One region of the Bradyrhizobium sp. 41S5 genome, then DNA from elsewhere that is predicted to be linked to it. Evidence: riboswitches for the same ligand, from Rfam matches in the RefSeq annotation. Region 1 holds a riboswitch; the other holds the start of a gene.
The links. A riboswitch is a leader RNA that binds a small molecule or an ion and turns the genes downstream of it on or off. The one in region 1 is predicted to bind cobalamin.

Region 2: linked by a shared signal. The riboswitch ahead of metE (5-methyltetrahydropteroyltriglutamate--homocysteine S-methyltransferase) and the one ahead of HAP47_RS27295 (DUF1636 family protein) in region 1 are both predicted to bind cobalamin.

Annotation. Positions count from the first base shown of each region.
Region 1 covers NZ_CP083721.1:5,613,354-5,620,831, forward strand. The annotation lists gene cobN (cobaltochelatase subunit CobN) at 1-1,547, opposite strand, end outside; gene cobW (cobalamin biosynthesis protein CobW) at 1,547-2,581, opposite strand; gene HAP47_RS27295 (DUF1636 family protein) at 2,578-2,952, opposite strand; cobalamin riboswitch at 3,046-3,261, opposite strand; gene cobO (cob(I)yrinic acid a,c-diamide adenosyltransferase) at 3,298-3,951, shown strand; gene HAP47_RS27305 (cobyric acid synthase) at 3,963-5,411, shown strand; gene cobD (threonine-phosphate decarboxylase CobD) at 5,416-6,381, opposite strand; gene cbiB (adenosylcobinamide-phosphate synthase CbiB) at 6,393-7,316, opposite strand.
Region 2 covers NZ_CP083721.1:1,564,014-1,571,491, reverse strand. The annotation lists gene HAP47_RS07320 (acyl-CoA thioesterase) at 1-161, shown strand, start outside; gene HAP47_RS07315 (MmgE/PrpD family protein) at 158-1,708, shown strand; gene prpC (bifunctional 2-methylcitrate synthase/citrate synthase) at 1,719-2,891, shown strand; gene prpB (methylisocitrate lyase) at 2,902-3,837, shown strand; cobalamin riboswitch at 4,018-4,220, shown strand; gene metE (5-methyltetrahydropteroyltriglutamate--homocysteine S-methyltransferase) at 4,324-6,669, shown strand; gene HAP47_RS07295 (hypothetical protein) at 6,729-6,926, shown strand; gene HAP47_RS07290 (aromatic ring-hydroxylating oxygenase subunit alpha) at 6,934-7,478, shown strand, end outside.

The DNA.
Region 1 (7,478 bases):
AGCCACAGATAGAACGCGACATAGGCATGGCGCGGCGTGCGCGAGAGATCGTGATAGTCGGCATCGCGCTGACCGACCTCACCGCGCTCCGGCTGAACCGCGATGATCGACTTGCCGCTCGGGATCGCCGCGAAATGAAACGCGCCATCGCGGCAATCGGGATCATCCTCCGGTGCGCTCCATGCGCGCGAAAGATCGTCCTGGAGCTGCCGCGGAAGGCTTGAGATCGCTGCGCGATATTCGGCCACGTCCCATGTCAGCTTCCGGTGCAAAAGCGCGTCACCCAGCGGCCCCACCGGCTCAAGGTCAAAGCCCGCAGCCGCGAGATCGGCCAGCAACGCCTCGATCGAGGCAAGTGCATCGAGGCCGACGGCATGCGCGATCTGGTGCGGGCGGCCGGGATAGTTCGAGAGCACGAGCGCAAGCTGCTTCTCCTGCACCGGCTTGTCGGCAAGACCGTGCCAGGCTGCCACGCGCGCGGCGACCGCTGCGACGCGCTCGGCATCCGGCCGATGCGCAAGACGCGCGAATTGCAGATCGGGATCGCGCTCGCCGGGCGATTTGAAGCTCACGACGCCCGTGAACAGGCGGCCGTCGACCTCCGGCAGCACCACGTGCATCGCGAGATCGCCGGGCGACAGGCCGCGCAGCGACAAGGCCCAATCCTCACGCTGCGCCGTCGACAGAGCGACCTGGAACACCGGGCACGATGCGGCATCGAACGGCGTCGTACCGTCGTCACCCGCCGCGGAGAACGCGGTCACATTGACGATGGCGGCCGGGCTGCATTGCGCGAACTGAGCGCGCAGCCAATCGGCCACGCCCGCCGCCTTCAACGAGGTGACGAACACGCCGTGGGCATCGAATCCCTTTTCGCGCAAAGCCTCGATCAGCGCATCGACCGGCGCCGTGTCGCCGGCCGCCAGATAGGAGCGATAAAAAGTCACCAGCACAAGCGGCCGGCCATCCGGTGCCGGCAGCGCCGCGACGGCACCGCGCTGCGAGTCGTAGACGCCGATCTCGGGAAGATCGATCTCACCGACAACCGGCCCGGCATAAAGGCCGGACGCCAGCGCCAGTTGCGCGATCACGGCCTGCGCGGCAACGGGGCCGCCCTTGTCGCACAGCACCTTCAGGCGGCGCAGCGTCGAGACCGGCAAGGTCGAGAATTCATCCAGCCGCAAATCGTCGCGGCCATCCGCCGGCAGCACCACCAGGGCGATGCCGCGTTCCTTCGCCAGGCGATGCACCACTGCCAGGCCATATGACCAATAGGGTTCGCCGCCGATCAGCCGCACCAGGATGCCGCGCGCATGCGACAGGGTCCGCTCGATATAGGTATCGACCGACAGCGGATGGCGCAGCTCCGCGAGATTGGCGAGCCGCAGCGACGGCAGCGCGGCACGGCCCCGCCGCCAGCCGGCTGCAAACGCGGCAAGGTCGCTGTCGGAAAACGACAGCACCACGAGATCGGCCGGATCCTGGCCGAGGTCCCTTGGCGTCGCGGTCTCCTCAAGGCCGCGGCTCTCGCGGAAGACGACGTGCATCAGACACCTAGTCGCGCCCGGATCGCGGCTTCATCGATATCGCTGTGTTCGCCGATCACGACGAGCTTCGACTGCCGCGCCCGCGCGCCCCAGGGCATGTCGAACTGATGCCTCACCCGCTCGCCGACCGATTGCACGAGCAACCGCATCGGCTTGCCTGCGACCGCGATATATCCCTTGGCCCGCAGCACGTTCTGCTCGCGCGACAGCCCCTTGATCGACGCGATGAGCGCGTCGACGTCCGAAATCTCCGGAAGGTCGATCACCACGGAATTGAAGTCGTTGTGCTCATGTTCGTCCTCACCGTCGTGGTGAGACGGCCGCGACGCGAGGTCATCTTCCGCCGCCGCTTCAAGACCGAGGATCACGCGGGCGTCGATCGCGCCATCGACGATGGGCAACATCGGCACCTCGCGCGGCATCTCGGCTGCGATCAGCGCCTTGGCCGCTTTGATCCCCTCGGCACCCGCGAGATCGGCCTTGGTCAGCAGCACGATATCGGCACAGGCGATCTGATCCTCGAACACTTCGGACAACGGCGTTTCGTGGTCGAGATTCTCATCTGCCGCGCGCTGCGCATCCACGGCGGCCGGGTCCGGCGCAAAGCGGCCGGCAGCAACGGCCTCCGCATCGGCCAGCGCGATCACGCCGTCGACCGTGATCCGCGAGCGGATTTCCGGCCAGTCGAACGCCTTCAGCAACGGCTTCGGCAACGCGAGACCCGACGTCTCGATCACGATATGATCGGGCCTCACGGGGCGCGCCAGCAATTGCTCCATCGCCGGGATGAAATCGTCGGCGACGGTACAGCAGATGCAGCCATTGGCGAGCTCGACGATATTCTCGGTCGGGCAATTGGCGTCGGCGCAGGACTTCAGGATCTCGCCGTCGACGCCTTCGCTGCCGAATTCGTTCACCAGCACCGCGAGCTTCTTGCCGTTGGCATTCCGGATCAGATGCTGGATCAGCGTCGTCTTGCCGGACCCGAGAAAGCCGGTCACGACGGTGACCGGAACCTTGGCGAGCGTCATCATTCTGCGGCCTCCGGCACGACGGCGATGGGTGGAATGCGGGCAAGCGATTGCTTGCGAAAGATTTCCGGGCGGCTGCGCCACGGCACGATGCCGTCAGGCGCCGCGGCATAGGCGGAGGCGCCGGCGATCACATCCCTGGCATTGTCAGCGGACAGGCGGCCGTAGACATAGGACCATCGCCCCGGCGCGCTGAGTGCGACCGAGCAACCCTGGCTGCAAGCCGACAGGCATTCGACCGGAACCAGATTGACGTCATCGGGCACGCCGGCCTCAACAAGCGCGGCATGCAGGCGCGCACCGGGCGCGATCTCGCCTTCGGCCGCCGTCTGGCCGGCGCGACAGGTGATACAGACATGAAGTGTAACGCTCATCGCCCTTCCTGGATTGACTGCGGGAAGCGATGAGGCACACGAACCTGACGTGAACAGGTTCGTTCCCCGTCGCGGAACACCCCGTCCGCCGGTCTCAAACACACTGCGTCGGCAGGTCTCCCGGCTTGCGGAGTAGGATTTCTCCCGTGATGCCCACCTTCCCGACTCCATCAGGGAATCAGTGGCTTGGGCATCTCTCCGGTCACGGTCGCGGGGGCGGCTGCGCTTTGGGCAAACCTTGCGGTCCGAGCCCTATCGCATTCCCTCTTCGCCTGTCGTAGGACAGGAACCAACGCGGGGTCACCATTCGTCCTGGCCTCGCACTTGTCAAGCCGAAGGAACGTGATGATTTCTGATGGAAACGACGCTGACGACGGCGACGTCGGCACCGACCCTTCGCTGGATGCGCGCCATGCGGCCAAAATGGCGAAAAAGAAGGTCGCCCGCGACAAGATCATGGCGACCAAGAGCGGCGAAAAGGGTCTGATCATCGTTCACACCGGCGCCGGCAAAGGAAAATCCTCCTCCGCCTTCGGCATGATCGTGCGCTGCGTAGCGCACGGCTTTCCCTGCGCCGTGGTGCAATTCATCAAGGGCGCCTGGGATACCGGCGAGCGCCGCCTGCTCACCGGGCATTTCGGCGATCTCTGTCAATTCCATGCGATGGGTGAAGGTTTTACCTGGGAGACGCAGGATCGCGCCCGCGACATCGCGGCAGCGCAGGCCGGCTGGGAAAAGGCCAAGCAGCTGATCGCGGATCCGAGCCTGCGCATGGTCGTGCTCGACGAGATCAACATCGCGCTCCGTTACGATTATCTGGCGATAGCCGATGTCGTCGAGTTCCTGACGACGTCGAAGCCGCCGATGACGCATGTCGTGCTCACCGGGCGCAACGCCAAGGAGGAGCTGATCGAGATCGCCGACCTCGTCACCGAGATGACATTGGTGAAGCATCCGTTCCGCTCCGGCATCAAGGCCCAGCCGGGCGTCGAGTTCTGACTGTCAGCACCATGGCGCGCGCATTGATGATCCAGGGAGCCGGCTCGGACGTGGGCAAGTCGCTCGTCGTCGCCGGCCTCGCGCGTGCCGCGAGACGGCGCGGCCTGCGCGTGCTGCCCTTCAAGCCGCAGAATATGTCCAACAACGCCGCCGTGACCGTCGACGGCGGCGAGATCGGGCGTGCGCAGGCGTTGCAGGCGCTCGCTGCCGGCGTCGAGCCGCACACCGACATGAACCCGGTGCTGCTGAAGCCGGAAACCGATGTCGGCGCCCAGGTCATCGTGCACGGCAAACGGATCGCGACCGCACGCGCGCGCGAATATGCCACCATGAAGCCGTCGCTGATGGGCGCGGTGCTGGAGAGCTTTGGGCGCCTGAAGCAGCGCGCCGACCTCGTTCTGGTCGAAGGCGCCGGCAGCCCCGCCGAAGTCAACCTGCGCAAGTCCGATATCGCCAATATGGGCTTTGCGCGCAGAGCCGACGTGCCCGTGGTGCTGGTCGGCGATATCGACCGCGGCGGCGTCATCGCGCAACTCGTCGGCATCCAGGCGGTGATCGATCCTGATGATGCCGCGATGATCCAGGGTTTTGTCATCAACAAATTCCGCGGCGATCCGACGCTGTTCGACGACGGCTACCGCCTGATCGAAGCCCGCACCGCCTGGCGCGGCTTCGGCGTGCTGCCCTGGTTCGTTCGCGCCGGCGAGCTTCCGGCCGAAGACGCGCTCGGGCTCGGCGAGGCGCGCAAGCCCGGCCAGTGCAAGATCGCCTTCCTTGCGCTGTCGCGGATCGCCAATTTCGACGACCTCGATCCGCTCAAGCTCGAACCCGGCGTCGATCTCGTGATGGTGCGGCCGGGCCAAGCCATTCCGGGCGACGCGCGGCTCGTCATCCTGCCCGGCTCGAAATCGACCCGCGGCGACCTCGCCTTCCTGCGCGCGCAAGGCTGGGATATCGACCTGCTGGCGCATCATCGCCGCGGCGGCCATATCCTTGGGCTGTGCGGCGGATACCAGATGCTTGGGCAGAGCGTCGCCGACCCTGATGGGATCGAGGGACTCGCCGGCGAAACGCGCGGCCTCGGGCTGCTCGATGTCACCACCACCATGACCGAACAGAAGACGCTGACGCGTGTCAGCGCCGTGCATGTTGCGACGGGTCAGCCGATCAGCGCCTACGAAATTCACATCGGACGCACTGATGGCCCGGATCGCGCGCGGCCCTTTTCAAGGCTTGACGGCTCGCCGGAAGGTGCCATGTCGCGTGGCGGGCGCGTTCACGGCAGCTATCTGCACGGCCTGTTCGCCTCGGACGGATTTCGCAAGGCGTTTCTTGCGCGGCTCGATATCCCGGCGGCGGATCAGCCATATGGCGCCAGGGTCGAGAGCGCGCTCGACGCACTTGCCGAGCACATCGAGGCCCATCTCGATGTCGAGGGCCTGCTCGCGCTGGCGCGCTAAACCATCAACACGACAACGCGGCAGAAAGGCGGGACCATTCGGCCTCGCTGCCCGGCAGACCGAGGCGCAACCATCCCGGCTCTTGCTGAAAGGCGCGCGACCAGATCTGGCCGCGGGCAAGCTTGTCCTGCACGGCCAGAGCGTCGCCGGTCTCGTAGAGACGAAACAGCGGCGTACCGCCGAGCAGCGTCCAGCCCTGCGATCGCGCCTCCGCATCGAGCCTGGCACAATCGTCTGCGAGCCGCGCAATCGTCGCCGTTGCCCAGTCGCGATCGAGCAAGGCGCGCCGCCCGATCGCGATTGCGGCGCCCGAAACCGGCCATGGGCCCACCATCGCCGCAAGCGCAGCGATATCCGGCTCGCTGCCAACAGCGAAGCCGAGCCGCAAGCCCGCAAGTCCGTAAAACTTGCCGAATGAGCGCAGGATCAGGAGCCCGGGTTGTCCGGCCTCTCCTGCAAGTGACAGGTCGGGCACAGCGTCCGCAAAACTCTCGTCAATCACGAGCCGGCCAACGCGCGGCAGCAGCGCGAGCAGTTCGCGCCGATCATGGCACCTGCCATCCGGATTGTTCGGATTGACGACGATGCCAATGTCCGCTCGCGCAAGCGCTGCGAGATCGGACACCTCGGTCACGTCCCAACCGGCGGCCGACAACATCCCGGCATACTCATTGTAGGTCGGCGCAAGAATGCGCGCCCTCCCGCGCGGCGCCAGATGCGGCAGCAACTGAATCGCGGCCTGCGCTCCGCCCATCGCCACGATCGGCGCTTCGGTGCCATAGGCCCGCCGCGCGGCGTTGTGCAGCGACTCGATATCGGATCGCGACGGCAGCGCATTCCATTGCCGCAGCTCGACATCGACGCCAGGATAAGGCACCCGATTGATCCCCGTCGACAGATCGATCCAGTCTTCCGCAGCCCCGCCGAACCGCTGCTGGGCGACATCGAGATTTCCGCCGTGCTCACGCATGCGCCGCTCCTTCACGCCAGCGCCAGGGCCACGAACGCCGCGGCCAACAGCATCATGGCGTAACGATAGAGTTTCAGCCCGGCGAGGACATCAGCGGCGGCCGGATCGCGCGCGCCCTCGTTCAGCCAGGGCTCATCCGCGATGCTGCCGTGATAGATGCGAGGCCCGCTGAGCCGCACACCGAGCGCGCCGGCCATCGCAGCCTCCGGCCAGCCGGCATTCGGCGAGCGATGGCGGCGCGCGTCGCGCAGCATGCAGGACCAAGCCTGCGAGAAGCGCGGCGCAAGCAGCACGAACAGCAGTCCAGTCAGCCGTGCCGGAACGAGATTGGCGAGATCGTCGATCCGGGCAGCGGCCCAGCCGAAGGCTTGATGCCGCTCGGTGCGATGACCGATCATGGAATCCAGTGTGTTGATGGCCTTGTAGCCAAGGATTCCCGGCAGGCCGAACAGCGCCCCCCAGAACACCGGCGCCACGATGCCGTCGGATGCATTCTCGGCAAGGCTCTCGATGGTCGCGCGCGCGATGCCGGCGTCGTCGAGCGTTGCCGGATCACGACCGACAATCTGCGCGACCGCCAAACGCGCGGCCGCGATGTCGCCGGACGCAAGCGGATGTGCCACCGCGGCGACATGGTCATGCAGAGAGCGCAGCGCCACCAGCGGCCACGCCAGCACACCGACCAGGACGACGTGAACCCATCCGGACGGGAGCAAAGATTGCACGGTCCAACCCAGCGCCGTCGCCAGCGCGATCACCAGGATGGCAGCCGCGACACCGGCGACGTGACGAAACGCCGGCGGATCGGAGGCCCGGTTCCAGGCGGTATCGACGAGATGGATCAACCGGCCGAGCCAGGTCACGGGATGGCCGATGCGAGCAAACAGCCAAGCCGGCCAGCCGATCAAGGCGTCCACAGCCATCGCCACCGCCATCGCTCCCGCAAAACCCACGCACCTCTCCTCACCGCGATCCCCCTGATGCGCAAGACGCCGGCCGAGTGCAAGCCCTCCATGGCGGATTTCGGCTTTGTCTTTTACCGCGATTGGTGGTTAGAGCGTTTTCGAGGCGAAGCGGATACCGGTTCGCGACAGGAG
Region 2 (7,478 bases), 4.0 Mb from region 1:
CGATGACGGTCGCGGTCGAGATGGTGCGCGAGAACCTGATGAGCGGGCAGCGTCAATCCGTCATTCGAGGAACGTTCGAGATGGTCGCCGTGGACGCCGACGGGCGGCCGGCCGCCATCGAACCGATATGCCACCACACGTCAGAGAAAACCGTTTCGTGAAGCATCACAAGGTCCGTACCTACAAGTCCGCCGAACATCTCGACCGAGCCGATCAACTGGCGTGGAAGATCGCGTCCGTCGCATCCGATCCGGTCCGGATCGAAGAGCCTGTCGTCGACATGATCGGTAACCGCATCATCGACAACGCCGCGGTCGCGGCCGCTTCGATCGCGCGGCACCCGGTCGTCAGCGCCCGCGCTCAGGCGGAGGCGCATCCACGGCATCCCGGCGCGACCATCTTCGGCCTGCCGAGCGACCAGACTTATTCACCGGAATGGGCGGCGTGGGCCAACGGCGTTGCTGTCCGCGAACTGGATTTCCACGACACGTTTTTGGCTGCCGACTACTCGCACCCCGGCGACAATATCCCGCCAGTGCTCGCGGTCGGGCAGCACTGCGGCGCTTCCGGCGAGGACCTGCTGCGCGGATTGGCGGCTGCCTATGAGATCCAAGTCGATCTGGTGAAGGGCATCTGCCTGCACGAGCACAAGATCGACCACATCGCTCATCTGGGCCCGTCGGCAGCCGCCGGCATCGGCGCCCTGCTCGGCCTTTCGACCGAGACGATCTATCAAGCTGTTCAGCAGGCACTGCACGTCACCACCACCACCCGTCAGTCCCGCAAGGGCGAGATTTCGAGCTGGAAAGCCTATGCCCCGGCGTTCGCGGGCAAGATGGCAATCGAGGCGGTCGACCGCGTTATGCGCGGAGAAGGTGCCCCTTCGCCGGCATGGGAAGGCGAAGACGGCTTCATTGCCTGGATGCTCTCCGGCCCGAAGGCTGAGTACACCGTGCCGTTGCCGCAAAAGGGCGAACTCAAGCGCGCCATCCTCGATACCTACACCAAGGAGCATTCGGCGGAGTATCAGAGCCAGGCGCTGATCGATCTGGCGCGGCGGATGGGGCCGAAAATCGGCAATCTCGCCGGGATCGAAAGCATCGTCATCCACACCAGCCATCACACCCATTACGTGATCGGCACCGGCGCCAACGATCCGCAGAAGATGGATCCAAAAGCGAGCCGCGAAACCCTAGACCATTCCATCATGTACATCTTTGCGGTCGCGCTCGAAGACGGTGGCTGGCACCACGAAAAATCCTATGCGCGCGAGCGCGCAGCCCGTCCGTCGACGGTCGAACTCTGGCATAAGATTTCCACCGTCGAGGATCCCGAGTGGACCCGGCGCTATCACAGCCACGATCCCAAGGAAAAGGCGTTCGGCGGGCGCGTCATCGTCAAGCTGAAGGGCGGCTCGACGATCAGCGATGAACTCGCGGTTGCCGACGCGCATCCGCTGGGCGCGCGCCCGTTCAAGCGGCCGGACTACGTCCGCAAGTTCCGCACCCTGGCCGAAGGCGTCATCGCTCCCGCCGAACAGGATCGCTTCATCGCCGCCGTCGAACGGTTGCCGTCGCTACGCGCCGGCGAGCTGTCGGAGCTGACGTTTTCCGTCGACGCCTCACGGGTGGGGGTGCCCGCCAGCTACGGAATCTTCGACTGGAAGCCGGCTACACAGACCGCGGCGCGACGCACGGCAGGATCATAGGGAGGACAACATGACCGATCTGAAACCCGCGCCAAAGAAGTCGGTAGCCCTCTCCGGCGTTATCGCCGGCAACACGGCGCTTTGTAGCGTCGGCCGCAGCGGCAACGACCTGCACTATCGCGGCTACGACATTCTCGATGTCGCCGGCGTCTGCGAATTCGAGGAAATTGCACATCTGCTCGTGCACGGCAGCCTGCCGACCCGCGTCGAACTCGCCAACTACAAGACTAAGCTGAAGGCGCTGCGCGGCCTGCCGCGCGCCGTACTCAACATGCTGGAGCAACTACCGGCGGCGGCGCATCCGATGGATGTCATGCGCTCCGGCGTTTCGGCGCTCGGTTGTGTGCTGCCGGAGAGCCACGACCACAACACGCCCGGCGCCCGCGACATTGCCGACCGCCTGATGGCCTCGCTCGGATCGATGCTGCTCTACTGGCACCACTATGCCCACAACGGCCGCCGGATCGAAGTCGAGACCGACGACGATTCGATCGGCGCCCACTTCCTGCATTTGCTGCACGGCAAGCCGCCCTCGGCTTCGCATGAACGCGCGATGCATACCTCGCTCAATCTCTACGCCGAGCATGAGTTCAACGCCTCGACCTTCACCGCCCGATCGATCGCCGGCACCGGCGCCGATCTGTATTCGGCGGTGACCGGCGCGATTGGTGCGCTGCGCGGACCGAAGCACGGCGGCGCCAACGAAGTCGCCTTCGAGGTCCAGAAGCGATACGCGACACCCGATGAAGCCGAAGCCGACATCCGCCGACGGATCGAGGCCAAGGAAGTCGTGATCGGGTTCGGACATCCCGTCTATACGATCTCAGATCCCCGCAACAAGGTGATCAAGCAGGTAGCCCGCGAGCTCAGCGTCGAAGGCGGCAGCATGCGCATGTTCGAGATTGCCGATCGCATCGAGACCGTGATGGCCGATGCCAAGCGGATGTTCGCCAATCTGGACTGGTTCAGCGCGGTTTCTTACCACGCGATGGGCGTGCCGACCGCGATGTTCACGCCCCTGTTCGTGATTTCGCGCACCTCGGGCTGGGCAGCCCACGTTATCGAGCAGCGGATCGACAACAAGATCATTCGGCCGGCCGCGAACTACGTTGGCCCGGAAAACCGCAGCTATGTTCCGCTGGAGGCCCGCGACCTGCCGCCTTCGTCGGCGCGTGCGGCGTAAGGAGAAACAAGTGTCCTATCTCGTCGCAGCAGAACTCCTGCGTGAAACCGCCGGCTACCGCTTTCGTGCGCTGCTGAAGCGTCCAGGTATCCTTCGCCTGCCCGGCACCCATAACGGCATGTCGGCCATCCAGGCCAAGGACGCAGGATTCGAGGGTCTATACCTCTCCGGCGCCGCAATGACCGCCTCGATGGGACTGCCGGACCTCGGCATCATCACCGTTGACGAAGTCGCGTTTTTCATCCGGCAGATCGCCCGCGCGTCGGGCCTGCCGCTTCTGGTAGATGGCGATACCGGCTACGGCGAGGCGCTCAACGTCATGCACATGGTGCGCGTCTTTGAGGAAGCTGGCGCCGGTGCGGTTCACATCGAGGATCAGCTCCTTCCCAAGAAGTGCGGTCATCTCAACGACAAAAAGCTGGCTAATGCGCACGACATGGCCGCTAAGGTCGCCGCGGCCGCCAAGGCGCGGCGCGATCTCGTCATTCTTGCGCGGACCGATGCAGCCGCCAGCGAAGGCTTGGATGGCGCTGTCGCCCGTGCCAAGCTCTATATGGAGGCCGGTGCGGACGCGATTTTCCCGGAGGCGCTCAACACTGCCGAAATGTTCCGCGCGTTCGCCAAGCGGATGCCCGACGTTCCCCTGCTCGCCAACATGACCGAGTTCGGCAAGACGCCCTTTTTTACCGCGTCCGAATTCGAGGAGATGGGGTATTCGATGGTGATCTGGCCGGTGTCGTCGCTGCGGGTCGCCAACAAGGCGCAAGAGCAGCTTTATGCCGCGATCGCACGCGACGGCGGCACGCACAAGATCGTCGACCAAATGCAGACCCGCGTCGAGCTGTATGCGACGATCGGATTGCACGACTACGAGGCGCTGGACGCTTCGATCGTCCAAACCATCATTCCCGAAGGTATGCCGCAGCGGGCCGTGGGCTCGAAGTAGCCCTTGTTTCCGACGCTGTTCGCTCCGGGACACCAACCTGCACCGGCGCCGCCAAGGCGGCGAACGGATTGAAATCGGAACTCAATTCTACGGATTTAAGGGCATGTCGCCGGTAACGGGTGATTGAGCAATACCAAGGTGTTTCCAATCACAGTCATTGACTGCGGTCGGACTTGACCTTAACTCCTGTGCTGTCGTGGTTCTGCGGGCTCGGTTTGGCCCGGAGCTAAGAGGGAAGCCGGTTGAATGCCGGCGCTGCCCCCGCAACTGTAAGCGGTGAGCCGTTGTCCAACAATGTCACTGAGGCCCGCGAGGGCTTTGGGAAGACCGGACAACAGCACTGACCCGTGAGCCAGGAGACCTGCCTCGACAGGATAACGTACTCGGGCGGGGTGTCTCGGTGGTGCGGTTGCGACCCCGCGCGCCACCTTTCGCCCGGAGTCCAGACGTGTCACGTGGCCCGCGCCCCCAACATCGGGGTAAGCCATGTCTATTTCCTCACTTCCCGTCGCAACACTCGGAACACCGCGTATCGGTCCTCGCCGCGAACTCAAGATGGCGTTGGAAAGCTTCTGGTCCGGCAAGTCCAGCGAGCAGGCACTGCGTGAAACGGCCGTCGGCTTGCGCGCCGCCAATTGGGCCCGCCAGAAGTCCTTCGGCGTCAGCGTCATCCCATCCAACGATTTTTCGTTCTACGACCAGGTACTCGACACCAGCGTGATGGTCGGTGCCATTCCGGAAGTGTACGGCTGGAAAGGCGGCGATGTGTCGCTGGCGACGTATTTTGCCATGGCCCGCGGCGCCCAAGGCTCCGATCACGATGCGAGTTGCGATCATGCGCATCACGCACACGATACGCCGCATGGCGTGCCAGCGCAGGAAATGACGAAATGGTTCGACACCAATTATCACTACATGGTGCCCGAATTCAGCGCCGGCCAGATCTTCAAGCTGTCCTCTTCCAAGGCGGTCGACGAGTACCGGGAAGCCAAGGCGCTGGGTTACAAGACCCGGCCGGTCCTGCTTGGGCCGGTGACCTTCCTGAAGCTTGGGAAAAGCAAGGATGCGGCGCTGAACTCGCTGTCCCTACTGCCCGTTTTGCTGCCGGTTTACGTCAAGGTTTTGCAGCAACTCGCCGCCGAAGGCTGCGAATGGGTCCAGATCGACGAACCATGCCTGGTGCTGGACGCGGACCGCGAAACGCAGGGCGCGCTTCAAATGACGTATGCACTGCTGGCGGAAATGGTGCCGGGCCTGAAGATCATGCTCGCCAGCTATTTCGGCGGACTGGGCGACAACACCAATACCGCCCTCTCGCTGCCTGTTGCCGGGCTTCACATCGATCTCGTTCGCGCGCCGGAACAACTCGACAAGATCGTCAGCGCCGCACCGAGGGGAATGGTCCTCTCGCTCGGTGCGATCGACGGTCGCAACATCTGGCGCTCCAATCTTTCCGCATTGCTCAAGCGGTTGGAACCGGCGGTTGCCAAGCTCGGCCAGGACCGGGTGCAGATCGCGCCCTCCTGCTCGTTGCTACATGTACCGATCGACCTCGAACAGGAGACCAGCCTCGATCCGGATGTGAAGAGCTGGCTTGCCTTCTCGGTGCAGAAGATCGCCGAACTGGCCACCTTGGGCACGGCCCTCGCCGGCGGCCGGGACAAAGTCGCCGACGCGCTGGCGGCATCGGACGCCGCGGCGCGTTCGCGCGAAACGTCGCATAAGATTCACAATGCGGATGTGGCGAAGCGAATGGCAGCGATCGACGATGCCATGCGCCGGCGCCAGAACGTGTTCACGAAGCGAGCTGGATTGCAGCGCGCGCGGTTCGGGCTGCCCGCCTTCCCGACCACGACGATCGGCTCGTTCCCGCAGACAACGGAGGTCCGCAACGCGCGGGCGGCCCATGGCAAGGGCGCGATGAGCGATGCGCAGTATGAGCAGTTCCTCAAGGAAGAAACCGCCCGCGCGGTTCGCTGGCAGGAGGAAATCGGCCTCGACGTGCTGGTGCACGGCGAATTCGAACGCAACGATATGGTGCAGTACTTCGGCGAGCAACTGTCGGGCTTCTCCTTCACCAAGCATGGCTGGGTGCAGTCGTATGGATCACGTTATGTCCGTCCACCAATCCTGTTCGGTGACGTTTTCCGCCCCAAGCCGATGACGGTGGAGTGGTGGCGTTACGCCCAGTCACTGACACAGAAGCCGATGAAGGCCATGCTCACCGGGCCGGTGACCATCCTGAACTGGTCGTTCGTCCGCGACGACGTTCCGCGCAGCGAGGCGTGTCGGCAGATCGCGCTCGCGATCCGGGACGAAGTGACCGATCTTGAAAAGGCCGGCGCCAAGATGATCCAGATCGACGAGGCTGCCCTGCGCGAGGGTTTGCCGCTGCGGAAGTCGGAATGGAAGACCTATCTCGAGTGGGCCGTTGAAAGCTTCCGCATCTGCTCCAGCGGTGTGACCGACGAGACCCAGATCCACACCCACATGTGCTACTCGGAGTTCAATGACATCATTGACGCGATTGGCGCCATGGACGCAGACGTGATCTCGATCGAGACTTCGCGCTCCAAGATGGAACTTTTGGACGCCTTCAAGACCTACAAATATCCGAACGAGATAGGACCCGGCGTCTACGACATCCACTCGCCGCGCGTTCCGGAGGTCAGCGAAATGGCCGAACTGCTCTCGCTCGCGCGCAAGCGGCTGACCGACTCCCAACTCTGGATCAATCCGGATTGCGGACTCAAAACCCGCAAATGGGAAGAGGTGCGCCCTGCCCTCGTCAACATGGTGGCGGCCGCGCGTGAAATGCGGCACGCCTCCTGAGGCACGCCCCCGGAGCGCGCGGGCTTACCGCGCGCTCCATCATTTCATTGAGGTCACCGATGCGCTTCTGGATCGAATGTACGCGGCACGAAACGAACAAACCCGTCCACATCAACATCGCCCTGGTCGGCAGCATGTGGCGTGACGGTGAGCGGACCATCCTCGCCTTTGTCGGCGGCGATGCAGAGCGTGTCGAAATCATCGAGACACCCGAGCAGATCATGAGCATGCATCTAGGACCGACAGGAGCCGCTTGATCTGGCAATGACAGTTGGAAATCTCAGCGTTGAGGCAACCACAGCCCGCTCGCATTCCGACCTCCGAAAGGTCGGATCCAATCCGGATTATTGGTACCCGATCGCGTGGTCGCATGAACTCAAGCCCCGCAAGACTTTCGCGGGGCATTTTGCAGGCGAGCCCATCGTGCTGGTACGCCCGGTCGAAGGCGATGTGTTTGCGCTGGAAGACCGATGTGCACACCGGCAAGTGCCGCTCTCGAAAGGCACCGTAGATGGCTGCACCGTGCGTTGTTGCTATCATGGCTGGCGCTACGACGGCTCGGGCCAATGCGTCGATGTGCCCTATCTCGGCAAAGGCAAGCTGCCAAATGGCGTCAGGTCCTATCCTTGCTTCGAGAGCAATGGCATAATTTTCGTCTGGCCGGGCACCGCGCCGGCGACCGATCCGCTCGCGCAGATCGGGCACGCTGCCGAGCCGGGATACAAGAGCCGCCGGTTCGGCAAGATCGTCCGCTGCCACTACACCTTCATGCACGAGAACCTGATGGATATGAACCATCAGTTTCTGCA